DNA from 2 places in the Pseudovibrio sp. Ad5 genome. Region 1 is predicted to be linked to the other one. Evidence: riboswitches for the same ligand, from Rfam matches in the RefSeq annotation. Region 1 holds a riboswitch; the other holds the start of a gene.
What was found. Region 1 has a riboswitch for thiamine pyrophosphate ahead of thiB (thiamine ABC transporter substrate binding subunit). Riboswitches for the same ligand answer to the same signal wherever they lie in the genome.

Region 1 (7,438 bases):
CAATGGTCGCATCAGCCGTTTGCGCGCAATGACTTTGGGTACTCGTGACCGCCATGATGCAGGTTACAAACGGATCGAGAAAATCTACTCCGCAATCGAAACGAACGACCCTCAGGCCGCTGCAGCTGCCATTCAGTTACATCTGACGGAAGCCGCAAATATTGCCAAGACCCTTCTGACTGCAGAACTGAGCAAAAGCGAAAAATAATGCCTAAAGCCTACTGGATTGCCCACGTCACAGTCACGGACGCTGACGCCTACACAAACTACACCCAGGCCGCTCCAGCCGCCTTCCAAAAATACGGCGCCCGCTTCCTCGCCCGCGGCGGAAAAACCGAGCACCTGGAAGGCACCACACACCCCCGTAACGTCGTCATCGAATTCGACACCATGGAACAAGCCCTGGCCTGCTACCACTCCCCAGAATACCAAGAAGCCAAAACCCACCGCAAAACCGCTGCTTTGGCAGACATTATGATCGTTGAGGGGTTGGAATAAGCTTCCCTACCCCAAATACTCTCGCAATGCTTGCGGTGGGTTGTTGAGCAGTTGTTGGGTTTCAACAGGTGGGTGCGCTGATCCGTCCGCGACGAGGATTGCTTTGTTCGTGATGCGGCGGGCATCTTGTGGGTCATGACTGACCATGAGAAGCGTCGTGCCAGTTTCTGCAACAAGGTCTGCGACCAGGTCCAGCATCTCGGCTTTAAGCGCTGGACCAAGGGCCGCGAAGGGTTCATCGAGTAACAGCAGATCACGGTGCTGAACCAATACACGGGCAAGCGCGACACGGCTTTGTTGGCCACCAGATAGTTCAGCTGGTTTGCGTGCTCCCATCCCCGCCAGACCGACCCGCGCAAGGGCTGCTTCTACTTGTTCTTGCTCAGGTTTTGAGAGCTTTCCGTTAGGCCGCAAACCGAGGGCTGCGTTTTGAGTCGCGGTTAAGTGCGGAAACAGATTGCCATCCTGAAACAGCATGGCGATTGGGCGTTTTCCCGGAGCCTGCTTGGTAAGCTCTTGTTCCTTCCAGAAAATGCGTCCTTGCGATAATTCACGGAACCCGGCAATAGCCTCAAGCAGGGTTGATTTTCCTGCGCCAGATGGGCCAATGACGGCAACGCTGCTGCCAGCTTCAACATGCAAGTTGGCCTGCAATTGGAAACGGCCATTTGCAATGAGACAAGAGCTAAGCTTCAGCATGCCAGCGACCTCCCCGGTCTAAAATCCAGAACAGTGCCATTGAAAGCACAAGCAGTAAAAGAGCTCCGCCGGCTGCTGCCTGCATTTTGTATGCCCCCATCAAGCGGTAAATCTGTAAAGGCAGCGTTGCAATTTCCGGATCTGCAAACAGGGCAATCACGCCAAGGTCTCCCATGGAAAGTGCTGCTGCAAGCCCCGCAGCAAATCCGATCTGTGGCCGCATGCGTGGAATGAGGACACGTGAGAAGAACACCCAACCTTCCATATTCAGAGACAAGGCCAACCGTCCATGTCGCGAAACCGTATCTCGTGCAGCAGGGACAAGAATGCGAAGTGCAAACGGCAATGCCATCGCCGCGTTGACCAGTGCCGTCACAGGAAGAGCAAGGTCAGACGGGTTTGCCCACGGGCGTATGATGATAAACAAGCCCGTTCCGATCACCAGTGGAGACGCTGCCAACCCCAAAATTCCGACAAGCTCAACCACGCTATGTCGGCGAACGGCAACGGCTGCTGCCATAGGCAATGCGAACAGCAACAAGATCACCGTGCTGGCCGCAGCGACAGCAACGGAAACAAGCGCCGCCTTCAACACAATAAAGGGCACCAGAAACAGACCGCTAAGGCCTGAAAGAACAACGGCACTGAGCGGCAAAAGCAAAAAGAATGTTGCAAGCAAAATCCAGAAGGCGTCTGCAACAGGTGCACCACCATCCCAGCGCCGGATCGCTCGGTCCAGTCCTGCACCAAACCCTTCACCGCGTGAGAGCTTCAGCGCCGCAAAGGCAGCAGCAGCGGTAAGCGTGAGTTGCAATGCAGAAAGCAGCGCGGCACGGCCAAGATCAAAATCGTATGTAAAAGCCTGGTAGATCGCCAGCTCAATAGTTGTCGCCCGTGGCCCACCACCAAGCGTCAGAGCAACAGCAAAGCTTGTCAGGCAGATCGCAAAGATCACAGCCAGTGCTCCGGGTAAAATGCGCGCGAGCATGGGGAGTTCAATCAGCCGAAACAGGGCTTTTCCATCACACCCAAGTTGCGCTGCAAGGCGAAAGCGCTCTGAGGGAACCTCTTGCCACCCCTGCAAAATCAATCGGGTTGCCAGCGGAAGGTTGAAGAAAACATGAGCCAGCACAACACCGTGGAGGCCATAAATGCGAATGGGTGAAGCACCAAAATAAACAAGCATATCAGATATCCAGCCCGCACGGCCAAACACCTGTAGCAACCCAAGAATGGCAACGATAACTGGTAGAATGAAGGGGGCACCAAGCAGTGCAATGAGCAAACTGCGGCCCGGAAACCGCCGTCGCGCCAGCGCGCGCGCAACCGGCACAGCCAGCGCAACACTGATCACAGCAGAAAGCACGGCCTGCGTGAGCGTAAACTTGAGAGCGGCCCAATCGGAAGAGGAGAAGCCGTGACCCGCTTCAGCTCGCAGTGCAACCGCGGCCAACGTGCCAAGTATGAGTGCCGCGACAAGAAATGCCGCGGCAACACCGGGAAGCGAACTTACTGGCTGAGCGCTTCTAGCCATTCCGGCAGAGCCTCACGTCTTGCAGCAGCAGCTTCTTCAGGCTTAAAGAACAAAGCTTTTTCCGGCACCTGCAGTGTGTCAAAGCCAGCAGGTAAACCACCTTTAGGTGTCACAGCAGGATACATCCAGTTGGTTGTTGGAATGATTGTCTGGAAAGCATCTGAAACCATGAAGCTTAGGAACTTGTCTGCCAACTCTGGCTGATCAGTCCCGGCAAGCTTTGCCGCTACTTCAACCTGCATGTAATGGCCTTCTTCAAACGCGGCAGTGGTCTTGCTGTTATCTTCCTCGGCAATCAGGTGGTAAGCCGGAGACGTGGTGTAGCTGAGCACCATCTCCGCTTCCCCATCAAGGAAAAGACCGTAGGCTTCAGACCAACCTTTTGTAACCGTCACGATGTTATCGGAAAGATCCGCCCACACATCAGCAGCTTCGTCTCCGTAAGCCGCTTTCACCCAAAGCAGCAGCCCGAGGCCGGGTGTAGAGGAGCGTGGATCTTGAATAAGGATCTTGGCATCGCTCTTCGCAAGCTCGCGGAAGTTGGTTGGTACGGTTTCGCCAGCCTTGTGTACGAAGGCAAAGTAGCCCCAGTCGTACGGCACAAAGGTTTCGTCAGCCCACTCCACTGGCAGAGTGTATTGGGCTTCAACAGTGTGTGGTGCAAACAGGCCAGTTTTCTTGGCAGTCTCTACCAGATTGGTGTCCAGACCCAGCACCACATCGGCATCCGAGTTTTTACCTTCAAGACGAATGCGGGAAAGCAGTGCTGCGCCATCTTCGACGCCAACAAGTTTCAGGTCACACTCGCATACAGCCTCAAACGCTTCTTCCACTTTTGGGCCTGGGCCCCAGTCAGAAACGAAGCTGTCGTATGTGTAAACTGTCAGTTGAGGCTTCTCAACAGCCATCGCTGATGTTGCAGTGAGTAATCCCGCAGCAATTAACAGATGTTTCAAGTCATCCTCCATTGCGGCGAGAGGGCAAGGATGGATGAAACCGGTACCCTTCCCTCCGCCGGTTCTAGCCGGTTCAGGTTCAACGGGTTCGCCACTAAAGCATCTCAGCACGACAAATACGCGCACCCCGAGGTCAAGCGGTTCTTAACCGGAAAAACACAGAAGCGCAACTGGATATAGCCAGCGTCTGGAGAGCACCTGTAGGGAGTTGCAATAAAAAGCCCGGGCAGTTTCCTGCCCGGACTGGTCGCATTTATTAGGCTGTCAGGTCGAAGCGGTCGGCGTTCATGACCTTGGTCCATGTTGCCACGAAGTCGCGGACGAACTTTTCGTGGTTGTCATCCTGAGCATACACTTCAGCATAAGCGCGCAGGATTGAGTTGGAGCCAAACACAAGATCTGCACTGGTTGCAGTCCACTTAGGCTTGCCAGATTTGCGGTCGCGGATCTCATAGGTGCCATCTTTGAGTGGATGCCAGCTGTTGTCCATATCGGTCAGGTTGACGAAGAAGTCCGTTGTCAGCTGACCTTCGCGGTCCGTGAAGACACCGTGCTTTGATCCGCCATAATTGGCACCAAGAACGCGCAGACCACCAACGAGTGCAGTCATTTCCCAGCCAGTGAGGCGGAGGAGCTGAGCACGATCCAGCATCATTTCTTCCGGGCTAACAGCGTACTCTTGCTTCTGCCAGTTACGGAAGCCATCAGAAATAGGCTCCAATACAGAGAAGGATGTCGCATCAGTCATCGCATCTGTTGCATCACCGCGACCAGAAGCAAATGGAACTTCCACGTTGAAACCAGCTGCTTTGATGGCATTTTCTACACCAACGTTGCCTGCCAGCACGATCACATCTGCGACTGAGGCTCCTGCCTGCGCTGCGATTGGTTCAAGCACAGCCAGAACTTTGGCAAGCCGGTCTGGCTCATTGCCAACCCAATCCTTTTGAGGAGCAAGGCGGATACGAGCACCGTTGGCACCACCGCGCATATCAGAGCCGCGATAGGTACGTGCGCTGTCCCAAGCGGTTTTGATCAGATCTTCATTGCTCAAACCACTTGCCGCAATTTTTGCTTTCACTGCAACAACATCATAGTTGGTGTTGCCCGCCGGAACCGGATCCTGCCAGATAAGGTCTTCTTTCGGCACATCCGGGCCAAGATAATTGGCTCTCGGTCCCATATCGCGGTGGGTCAGCTTGAACCATGCACGCGCAAACGTATCTCTGAAGTACTCAGGATCTGCTATGAATTTCTGACAGTACTCGTTGTAGATCGGGTCAACCTTCATCGCCATGTCCGCATCCGTCATGATTGGATTGTGACGAACAGACGGGTCTGTTGGATCAACAGGTTTGTCTTCTTCCTTGATGGACACAGGTTCCCATTGCCATGCGCCGGCAGGAGATTTTACCTGCTCCCATTCATGGCCGAACAGCATATCAAAGAAACCCATATCGAACGTGGTTGGGTGTGTGGTCCACGCACCCTCGATGCCAGAGGTAAAGGCATTTGTTGCCTTGCCATCCTGTCCGGGGTTAGACCAGCCAAAGCCCTGCTCTTCAAGACCAGCGGCTTCCGGTGCGACACCGATGTTATCGACGGCACCGCGTCCATGGGTTTTACCAACGGTGTGACCACCGCACGTCAGCGCAGCAGTTTCCTCGTCATTCATTGCCATACGAGCAAAGGTTTCGCGGATCTGATCAGCTGTTTTTTGCGGACCGGGAACGCCATTCACGCCTTCCGGGTTCACGTAGATCAAGCCCATATGGGTTGCTGCAAGCGGATTTTCGAGCGTTGAAGGATCATCCAGATCGTCATAGCGCTCTTCACTGCGCGCAAGCCATTCTTTCTCAGATCCCCAATAGGTGTCGATCTCCGGACCCCAGATATCCTCACGGCCAAACCCGAAACCAAAGGTTTTCAGACCCATGGAGTCATAGGCGATAGTGCCTGCGAGAATAATCAGATCAGCCCAGGAGAGAGCGTTGCCGTACTTTTTCTTGATAGGCCAAAGCAAACGGCGGGCTTTATCGAGGCTTGCGTTATCAGGCCAGGAGTTAAGCGGAGCAAAGCGAATGTTGCCGGAACCGCCGCCACCGCGACCATCTGCCAGACGATAAGAGCCAGCTGTGTGCCACGAAAGGCGGATCATCAGGCCACCATAATGACCCCAATCCGCTGGCCACCAGTCCTGACTGTCGGTCATGAGCGCATGAACGTCTGCCTTCACCGCTTCGAAGTCGAGTGATTTAACAGCATCATGATAGTTGAAGCCTGGGTCCATCGGGTTGGTACGCGCACCATGTTGATGGAGGATGTCGAGATTCAAAGCATCAGGCCACCATCGGGTAACCGGCTTATCCATCGATGTATTCGCGCCATGTACCACCGGACAAACACCGGCTGTCTTGACATCGTTACCGTGCATTGCTGTCTCCACTATCTAATTTGGCTCTTGCTGGTTTTGACGTAGCGTTTACCTTAAGCGGTGAGACGAAACGATGCATCCAGCAAATTCTAGACTGAATATAGGGCGCTAAACGCATTAAGTGAAATTGCATCTCCTACGCATATCAATAAGTTTTTCTTATCGTATAAATTTGAAGGTAAACGAAGGTGCTTAGATTGCTCCTCTGAGCTCTCCTCATCACACACGGAGATGCTTTTCGCGAGGTGAGGAAAGCATCAGTTCTGCCCTTCAATGCAGCAACAATCCGTGTAAAATATCACATTGATTTTCGCGGAGAAATTTGCATGAGCACTATTAGTCTTCTCAATTCCATAATTGGTCCGGTGATGAGAGGACCGTCGAGCTCTCACTCTGCAGCGCCATACTTCATAGGAAAGACTGTTCGCCAACTTTCCCTTTGTGATGGCGATAAAATTGTGAATGTTGAAATTGCGTTCGATCCAGAGGGCTCGTTTGCCCAAGTCTATACCAACCAAGGCAGTGACGAAGGCTTTGCTGCAGGCTTGATGGGAGAAGAGGTCACCTCACCTAAGTATCGACAAGCTCTATCTGATTTGATGAACGGCAAGCCATTTACGCTAGAGATCAACATTAGAAATTTAGACACCAAAGATCATCCAAACCGAGTGGAAATTGCAATCACGGTTGAAGACAGCGAAGGCGCACTTCGGGAAGATCACTTCAAAGGCCTTTCAATAGGCGGCGGGATGTTCAAGCTCGATAGCTTTAACTCTTTCGCAATTGATGTGACTGGGAGCGATTTTATACTTCTTCTGGAATGTGGAGACAATTCACCTCTTCAGCAGCTTCCCTCAAATGCAAAGGTACAAGCTCGTGTCTGTGCAGGTTCGAAGAATAGCCACCAACTTATTGAGATCAAATCCAGTTCGCCACTATCACCTCAACAACCAGAGTTGAAAGACATGATAGAACAGAGCTGGAAGGTCAGGTCCTGCATACCTGTCCAATTCTCTGTCCACGATGAGGCCCCTCTTTTTGCCAGCCCAAAGGCTTTGGTCCAACAAACCAGCAGAGGACACAGTCTTGCAGATCTTGCTTTGTCCCTGGAAGCCAAGCGGTTAGGCTTGACTGAGCCCCAAACGCGAAAAGCCTTTGCAGACCGGTATGATGTGATGATGGACGCAGTTCAGGCAGGCCTAGCGCTTACCAATCAATCATCCACTATGAAGTTCCTGAAACCGAGCGCAAAACAGGTTGGTGCAGCAAATCCCGTGGAGATTATCGGCTCACCATTCTTGCAGGATGCGCTTAGTG
Region 2 (7,438 bases), on a different contig from region 1:
CCTGCATGGCTCCGATGCTCCCGACCGAAGGGCCGAGGACACCCGCACTGGCGCAATTGGCAGAGTTGGTTGGTGGGGAGGGGAAGACAGCTCGCAGTGATGGCGCACCACCACAAAAACCTCCCAGATAACCGGAGGTTCCAAGTGCAGAGGCTGAGATAAGCGGTTTGCTTTGTTGGTAGCACTCATCTGAGAGCGTGTAAGAGGCTGCAAACGTATCTGCAGCATCCACGATGATATCTGCCTGGGCAATCAGTCTGCCCGCATTTGCAGGATCCAGAGCAATGTTGAGCGCGCGTAGCTCCACCTCTGGGTTGTAGCCATGTAACCGAGCTGCTGCGGCATAGGCCTTGCTCTCCCCCACATTTGCCGGTGAATACAAAGGCTGTCGATGCAGATTACTCTCTTCAATCATATCGGGATCAACAATCGTGATAATGCCCACACCGGCACCGGTAAGATATTGCAGGACAGGGCAGCCTAAACCGCCAGCACCAACAACGAGGACATGAGCAGATCGCAACCGCTGTTGTCCTGCTGTCCCAACTTCAGACAAGAGCATCTGGCGGTCATAACGCGTCATTGCTTGCAAGCCTCCACCCATTCCTGTGTTCGGGTAATTGGATCGTGTGCCTGTAAAATGTCAGTCACCACCGCTGCGCTATCAGCACCAGCTTCAAACACACCGGCAAGTCGCTCCGGTGTTAATCCACCTATGGCAACAAGAGGTGTCTTGCCAACCATCTGTTTCCAGCGGCTGACACGCTCCAAACCTTGTGGAGCCCACTTCATTTTCTTCAGCTTGGTTGGATAGACCGGGCCCAGAGCGACATACTCGGGCTTGAAGGAGAGGGCGCGATCCAACTCGGCCTCATCATGGGTGGAAAGACCAAAGCGAACACCAGCCTTCTGGAGTGCAGCAAAGTCAGCACTGTCCATGTCTTCCTGCCCAAGATGAACGAAATCACAGCCAAGTTCTAATGCCAGCTCCCAATAGTCATTGATGATCAGTTGAACACCATGTTGACGGCAATAGTCACGAGCCTGTGCAATTTGCAGACGAACAACCTGTTCAGGTTGGTCTTTGATCCGTAGTTGAACAAGCTTCACGCCGTGAGGGACAAGCTGTTCAATCCAGTCCGCGTCTCCGGCAATCAGATAAAACCGTTCCATCAGAGCAACTCCGCCATGCCAAGGATTGGGGTAGAGGGAACCGCCATGTCGCGTGGGTCCATAGGGTCTGCGATGTTTCCATTCCGCCCTGCTTCAATTGCCTGTGCCATGGCCTGCGCCATCAAAACCGGGTCACCCGCTTTGGCAACTGCGGTGTTGAGTAGAACAGCATCCATGCCAAGCTCCATTGCACGCATGGCGTCAGAGGGACGCCCAATACCAGCATCCACGATCAAGGGTACATCCGGAAAATGCGCCCGCATGGCCCGCAAGGCCTCAGGATTTCGCAGGCCCTGACCAGACCCGATGGGAGCCCCCCACGGCATCAGCAGTTTGCATCCGGCTTCCAACAACTTTTCGCCAACCACAAGATCATCAGTTGTGTATGGAAACACCTTGAAACCATCTGCACAGAGAATCCTCGCAGCTTCGACCAACCCAAAGATATCGGGCTGTAAGGTGTCTGAGTTGCCGATAACCTCTAGCTTGATCCAGTCGGTTCCAAACAACTCGCGAGCCATCTGTGCAGTAACAACGGCTTCTTGCACGCTATGGCACCCAGCGGTGTTGGGCAGAATTCTGCAGCCACTATCTTTCAATAGCCCCCAGAAACCAGCTCCAGAACCGTCAGCGGTTTCGCGCCGCAAAGAGACCGTGATGATCTCTGTTCTGCTGGTCTCAATTGCTTTTTGCAGTACCGCAGGAGAGGGATATTGCGCTGTTCCTAGCAACAGCCGGGAACTAATGTCTGTACCATAAAGCTGCATGTTACCCTCCCTGCATAGGCGCAAGAACTTCCAGTCGATCGCCTTCTGAAAGGGATGTCACAGAGTAGTCCTCACGAGGAACAAAACGGCCGTTCAAAGCCGTCGCAACAGCGGGGCTGGTGAACTCCAGCTCCGTAAGAGCATCCTCCAACGTTTCGTTGGTGACCTCGCGTGGTTCCGCATTCACGATGATCTTCATACGCAAGCCTCCTTCAAAAGATGTTGTGCTGCTTGCTGTGCCAGTGCTGGTGCAAGCAGAAAACCGTGGCGGTAAAGCCCGTTGAGGTGAAGAGACCCGTCATGCTCGATCAGTCGAGGCAAGTTGTCTGGAAACGCTGGACGCAATCCCGCTCCAATTTCAACCACACTGGCCTCGGCAAAGGCAGGGTGAATGGCAAAGGCTGTGCTCAGCATTTCTGTAAGGGAGCGAAGAGTAGGAGGACGTTCAGAATTACTCTCCACCATGGTCCCGCCAATCATGAATAAACCATCAGCCCGCGGGACCAGATAAAGCGGCATACGTGGGTGTAAGAGCCGGATGACACGGGAAAGCTGAACCTCAGGACAATGCAAAATCGCCATCTCACCGCGCACAGCCCGCAAGTCAGGAAGGCTGGATGCGGTTGCTGTGCAATTGAGATTGACCCGCTCAGGTGCAGTCCTTCCATATTGGATCTCTACCCCAAGCTCCTGAACAGCCCCTGTCAGGTCAGCCAGTGCCTGCCGTGGGTCCAGATGAGCTTCCTCTTTGAAAAACAGCCCACGCTCAAAGCGTCCAGCCAATGCTGGCTCCAGCTCTGAGATCGCTTGACCGTTCACCTCGGTAAAGTGTGAGGTCCGCCGTGCAAAACGGGTCAGCTCGGCCTGATCGCGCGGCGGAGTAACCACCAGCGTTCCGTGCCGGGTCACAAGCGTTACCTGAGACCACCAATCAGCGGCTTGCACCCCAAGTGTAACAACGTCTTCTTCTGCGCTTTCACGCTCGCAAAACGGAGCAAGCATGCCGCCGGCAAACCGTGCGACACTGCTTTCGCCCGGTTTAGCGGATTTTTCAAAGATAGTGACGGATGCACCGCGCTTTGCTAGCTCATAGGCGGAAGCCAGCCCCGCAAGGCCGGCTCCTGCAATCGTAATCACTGCTCTGTCCCTTCAAGTGGCAGGTACAACTTGCCGCCTTCGCGGAACTTGGCTGCCATAGCCTCCATACCTTCCTTCTGGGCCTCCGCGCGGATATCGTGCGAGATCCGCATGGAACAGAACTTAGGTCCGCACATAGAGCAGAAATGAGCCACTTTATGCGCGTCTTTCGGCAGAGTTTCATCGTGGAACTCTCGCGCAGTATCGGGATCGAGAGAGAGGTTGAATTGATCCTCCCAGCGGAATTCAAAGCGAGCACGAGATAAGGCATCATCCCGCCGCTGGGCACCCGGCAATCCTTTCGCAAGATCAGCGGCGTGAGCTGCAATCTTATAGGTAATCACACCGGTTTTCACATCATCCCGGTCCGGCAACCCTAAATGCTCTTTCGGTGTCACATAGCAAAGCATGGCGCAGCCAAACCACCCGATCATCGCAGCACCGATGCCGGAGGTGATGTGATCATATCCGGGCGCGATATCCGTGGTGAGAGGGCCAAGCGTGTAAAACGGTGCTTCATGGCAGCATTCCAGCTGCTTATCCATGTTCTCTTTGATCTTGTGCATGGCCACATGACCCGGGCCTTCAATCATCACCTGACAATCCTTGGCCCATGCAATCTTGGTCAGCTCCCCAAGCGTCTCCAACTCGGCAAACTGGGCTTCATCATTTGCATCTGCAATGGAACCCGGACGCAATCCATCACCAAGAGAAAACGCCACATCGTACTGGCGGCAAATATCGCAGATCTCGTCAAAGTGCTCATAGAGGAAGCTGTCTTTGTGATGATGCAGACACCACTTCGCCATGATGGAACCGCCACGGGAGACAATCCCCGTCACGCGATTAACGGTCATCGGCACCATGTGAAGGCGCACGCCAGCATGGATGGTGAAGTAATCAACCCCTTGCTCTGCCTGCTCAATCAACGTGTCGCGGAAGATTTCCCAAGTCAGATCTTCCGCAACTCCATTCACCTTCTCAAGTGCCTGATAAAGCGGGACGGTCCCAATCGGTACAGGACTGTTGCGGATGATCCATTCACGGGTGTTGTGAATGTTACGACCGGTAGACAGATCCATCACCGTGTCAGCACCCCAGCGGATCGACCACACCATCTTGTCGACTTCCTCTTCCATGGAGGAGGTAACAGCAGATGTACCCATATTGGCGTTGATCTTGACCAGAAAGTTCCGCCCGATGATCATCGGCTCACTCTCAGGGTGGTTGATGTTCGACGGAATGATCGCGCGGCCAGCTGCCACTTCATCACGTACAAACTCTGGTGTTACATAATCTGGAATGCTCGCACCCCAGTCATTGCCACACCGCTCTTCTGCAACCGCTTCCCGCAACTGGTTTTCGCGGATGGCGATAAACTCCATCTCCGGTGTGATAATGCCAGCGCGGGCATAAGCCAGCTGGGTGACGGCTTTACCGTCCTTTCCGCGCAAGGGGCGAGGCTTCACCGGAAACTCAGGAACAAGCCGGTCGCCTTTCACAAAACCATTGTCTTCAGGTTTAATCTCGCGGCCATCATACTCCTCAGTGTCACCGCGCACCTCAATCCACTTGCGCCGTAGAGCAGGCAAACCTTCAGAAATATTCGTTGTTGCCGTTGGGTCTGTGTATGGGCCGGAACTATCATAGACTGGCAGCGGTGGTTCACCTGCTGTCGGGTGAACGCTGATTTCGCGCATGGGCACAAGCACGTCTTCGTGCAAGCTGCCACGAACATAGATTTTGCGCGCTGCTGGCAAAGCGCCTGTGGTGATGGATGGGTTCGGCGTCGTCATAATGGTGCTCCTCAAGTTCATAACTCGAAAAAGACACCAGATGAGTTTTGGCTGGGAAACGGCAGAAAGAACTTCTGCTGCTAAGATCGCGGTTGTTACACTGGCCCTTCAAACAGGCCCCGCGACCCGTGCTTCCTACGCCAGTATCAACTGGGTCAGGTTCTAAGGGTCGCGTCGCCGAGCTTGCGCTCTGTCAGCCTCTCAGTCTCCTTGGTGAGACTCCCCTGCAGACATGATTTTGCTAGAACGATTATGAACTAGTGTCAAGGCAGGTTCGGTTCAGGCGAGGTTCAGAAATCTTTTGTAAGTTGGATTTTATGAGAGGGGAGTCGCTGACACTTATTGGATTTTGCGGTTTGCGTTCCTATCTCTCATCTAAGAATTTCACATCTGGATATCGCGAAAAATAATATCAACGAATGCTTGAAAACTATTCTCTCCCATCCGTTTTAGCTGGCCCGATCTTGCGTCGACTGGAAACCTCACGTTTAACATTCTGGCTCGCAGTGCGCGCTCCGGCAGATGTGAAACTGGATTTGCTCCCACAAGGCCGTGAGCCGCAAACCTACGAGCTGACGAAAGCGCAAACTGAGGTAAACCTGATCTCAGCAGGGGTACATCTCCATTACCTCCTGATCGATCTACCTCTCCAAAGCCCTCTACCGCATGACACTTGGATCAGTTACCGCCTTGCTCTGCGTATGGAGGATGATGAGGAGGCTGGGTGGCAGGATCATTCCGTATGGGCTCCTGATCTCTGCTATGAAAATCAGGAACTCCCAGGCTTTCTGCTAAGCTCAAAAGTTTCCTCACTCCTGCACGGGTCTTGCCGCAAACCACATCACGAATCCGGCGATGGTCTGGTCGCAGCTGATCTGTTTCTGGCAAAGCACATCAGAGCTGAGAAGGGCACCAAAGTTGATAAGGAAAAATGGCCAGCTGCCCTCGTGATGAGTGGCGATCAGATTTACTCAGATGATGTTGCTGGCCCCATGCTGCGAGCTATCCATGTGCTTATCGAAAAACTCGGTATCACTGAGGAACAGCTGGCGGGCTTGGAAAGCAAAGTGCCTGATAAGGCATCAGATTTCTACCAGCACGGCGACACCTACTACCGCCGCGAAAAATTTCTCCCAAGTCTGGAGAAAAACCGAAAGCTCTGGCTTGTCTTGTTCGGTGGCGTAGAAAAACCGATCTTCACTGCTGATCACGCCCATAACCATCTGATCACACTTGCTGAATTCTTGGCAATGTACCTCCTCGTCTGGTCTCCGGCGCTATGGGGACTGGTTGAGACAGATGCCCCCGAAGGACTGACACCAGAAGAAGCAGAGCTCTATGAGAGCGAACAGAAAATCCTGAAGGAGTTTGTTGTTGGCCTCAGTCAGGTGCGCCGCCTGTTTGCCCATCTTCCGGTCGCGATGATCTTTGATGACCATGATGTCACTGATGATTGGAACCTCAACCGTGACTGGGAAGAGACCGCCTACGGCCATCCGTTCTCCCGACGGATCATTGGCAATGCCTTGTGTGCCTATATGCTCAATCAGGGGTGGGGCAACCGACCTGAAGCGTTCTCAGGTAGAACACTTGAAGCGATGACGCGAGCTGTCACGGTGCCCGGCACAAACAGCTACGATGAGTTTCTGGAGCATCTCTTCGCCTTTGAAAACTGGGACTATCACTGGGAACTAGACCCACCACTGCTGGTGTTGGATACGCGCACACGCCGATGGAGATCAGAGCGGGCAGGGTATCTACCCTCGGGTCTTCTGGACTGGGAAGCGGTCACAGATTTACAACGATCTCTGCGCGGAAAAGACGCCGTGCTACTCGTCTCCGCAGCTCCGATCTTCGGCGTAAAGCTGATCGAAACGTTGCAGAAGCTGCTCACGTTCATGGGCAAGCCGCTCATGGTGGATGCGGAATACTGGATGGCACATCCGGGAACGGCAGATGGCATTTTGAACGTGTTCCGCCACCGCAAAACGCCAGATCGTTTTACGATCCTTTCTGGTGATGTGCACTATTCCTTTGTTTACGATGTCGAGTTACGCGGACATTCTCGTGGGCCTGACATCTGGCAAATCTGCAGCAGTGGCATCAAAAACGAGTTCCCGGCCAAACTGCTTGATAAACTCGACCATCTGAACCGCTGGCTCTATGCGCCTCGCTCTCCCTTGAACTGGCTCACCAGACGACGTGGCATGAAGGTTATTCCGCGCAAACCTGTGGGCACGCATCATGGCCGACGCTTGCTGAATGCAAGTGGCATTGGATTAGTTGAGTTTGATGAACACGGCGGCCCAGATCAAATCAGCCAGTTGCTGCCTGATGGACGTCAGGTCGTCTTTGTACGCCGCGAAGAAGAAGCACGCTGGGATTGACCAAGAAAAAACTAGGTCCAAAACAATACCTGTGGCCTGCAATTGTCACAGGTAACTGTTAGAAATCTATTGGGATTACGCAAGTTGCGGGTCTTTTCTAATATATCATTGCCATATCGTGAGTTGTTGGTATGCTATTGGTATCAGGGAGAGTCTCGTGTCCAGCATATCCAAAAAA

Region 2: linked by a shared signal. The riboswitch ahead of thiC (phosphomethylpyrimidine synthase ThiC) and the one ahead of thiB (thiamine ABC transporter substrate binding subunit) in region 1 are both predicted to bind thiamine pyrophosphate.

The regions. Positions count from the first base shown of each region.
Region 1 is NZ_LMCH01000020.1:17,945-25,382, forward strand. Features, by position in the region: gene PsAD5_RS11575 (GntR family transcriptional regulator) at 1-208, shown strand, start outside; gene PsAD5_RS11580 (DUF1330 domain-containing protein) at 208-498, shown strand; gene PsAD5_RS11585 (thiamine ABC transporter ATP-binding protein) at 505-1,197, opposite strand; gene PsAD5_RS11590 (thiamine/thiamine pyrophosphate ABC transporter permease ThiP) at 1,184-2,731, opposite strand; gene thiB (thiamine ABC transporter substrate binding subunit) at 2,707-3,699, opposite strand; TPP riboswitch at 3,721-3,827, opposite strand; gene katG (catalase/peroxidase HPI) at 3,944-6,121, opposite strand; gene PsAD5_RS11605 (L-serine ammonia-lyase, iron-sulfur-dependent, subunit alpha) at 6,448-7,438, shown strand, end outside.
Region 2 is NZ_LMCH01000004.1:28,458-35,895, forward strand. Features, by position in the region: gene PsAD5_RS02220 (HesA/MoeB/ThiF family protein) at 1-583, opposite strand, end outside; gene PsAD5_RS02225 (thiamine phosphate synthase) at 580-1,173, opposite strand; gene PsAD5_RS02230 (thiazole synthase) at 1,173-1,940, opposite strand; gene thiS (sulfur carrier protein ThiS) at 1,942-2,139, opposite strand; gene PsAD5_RS02240 (FAD-dependent oxidoreductase) at 2,136-3,077, opposite strand; gene thiC (phosphomethylpyrimidine synthase ThiC) at 3,074-4,873, opposite strand; TPP riboswitch at 4,989-5,109, opposite strand; gene PsAD5_RS02250 (hypothetical protein) at 5,293-7,260, shown strand; gene PsAD5_RS02255 (N-acetylmuramic acid 6-phosphate etherase) at 7,427-7,438, shown strand, end outside.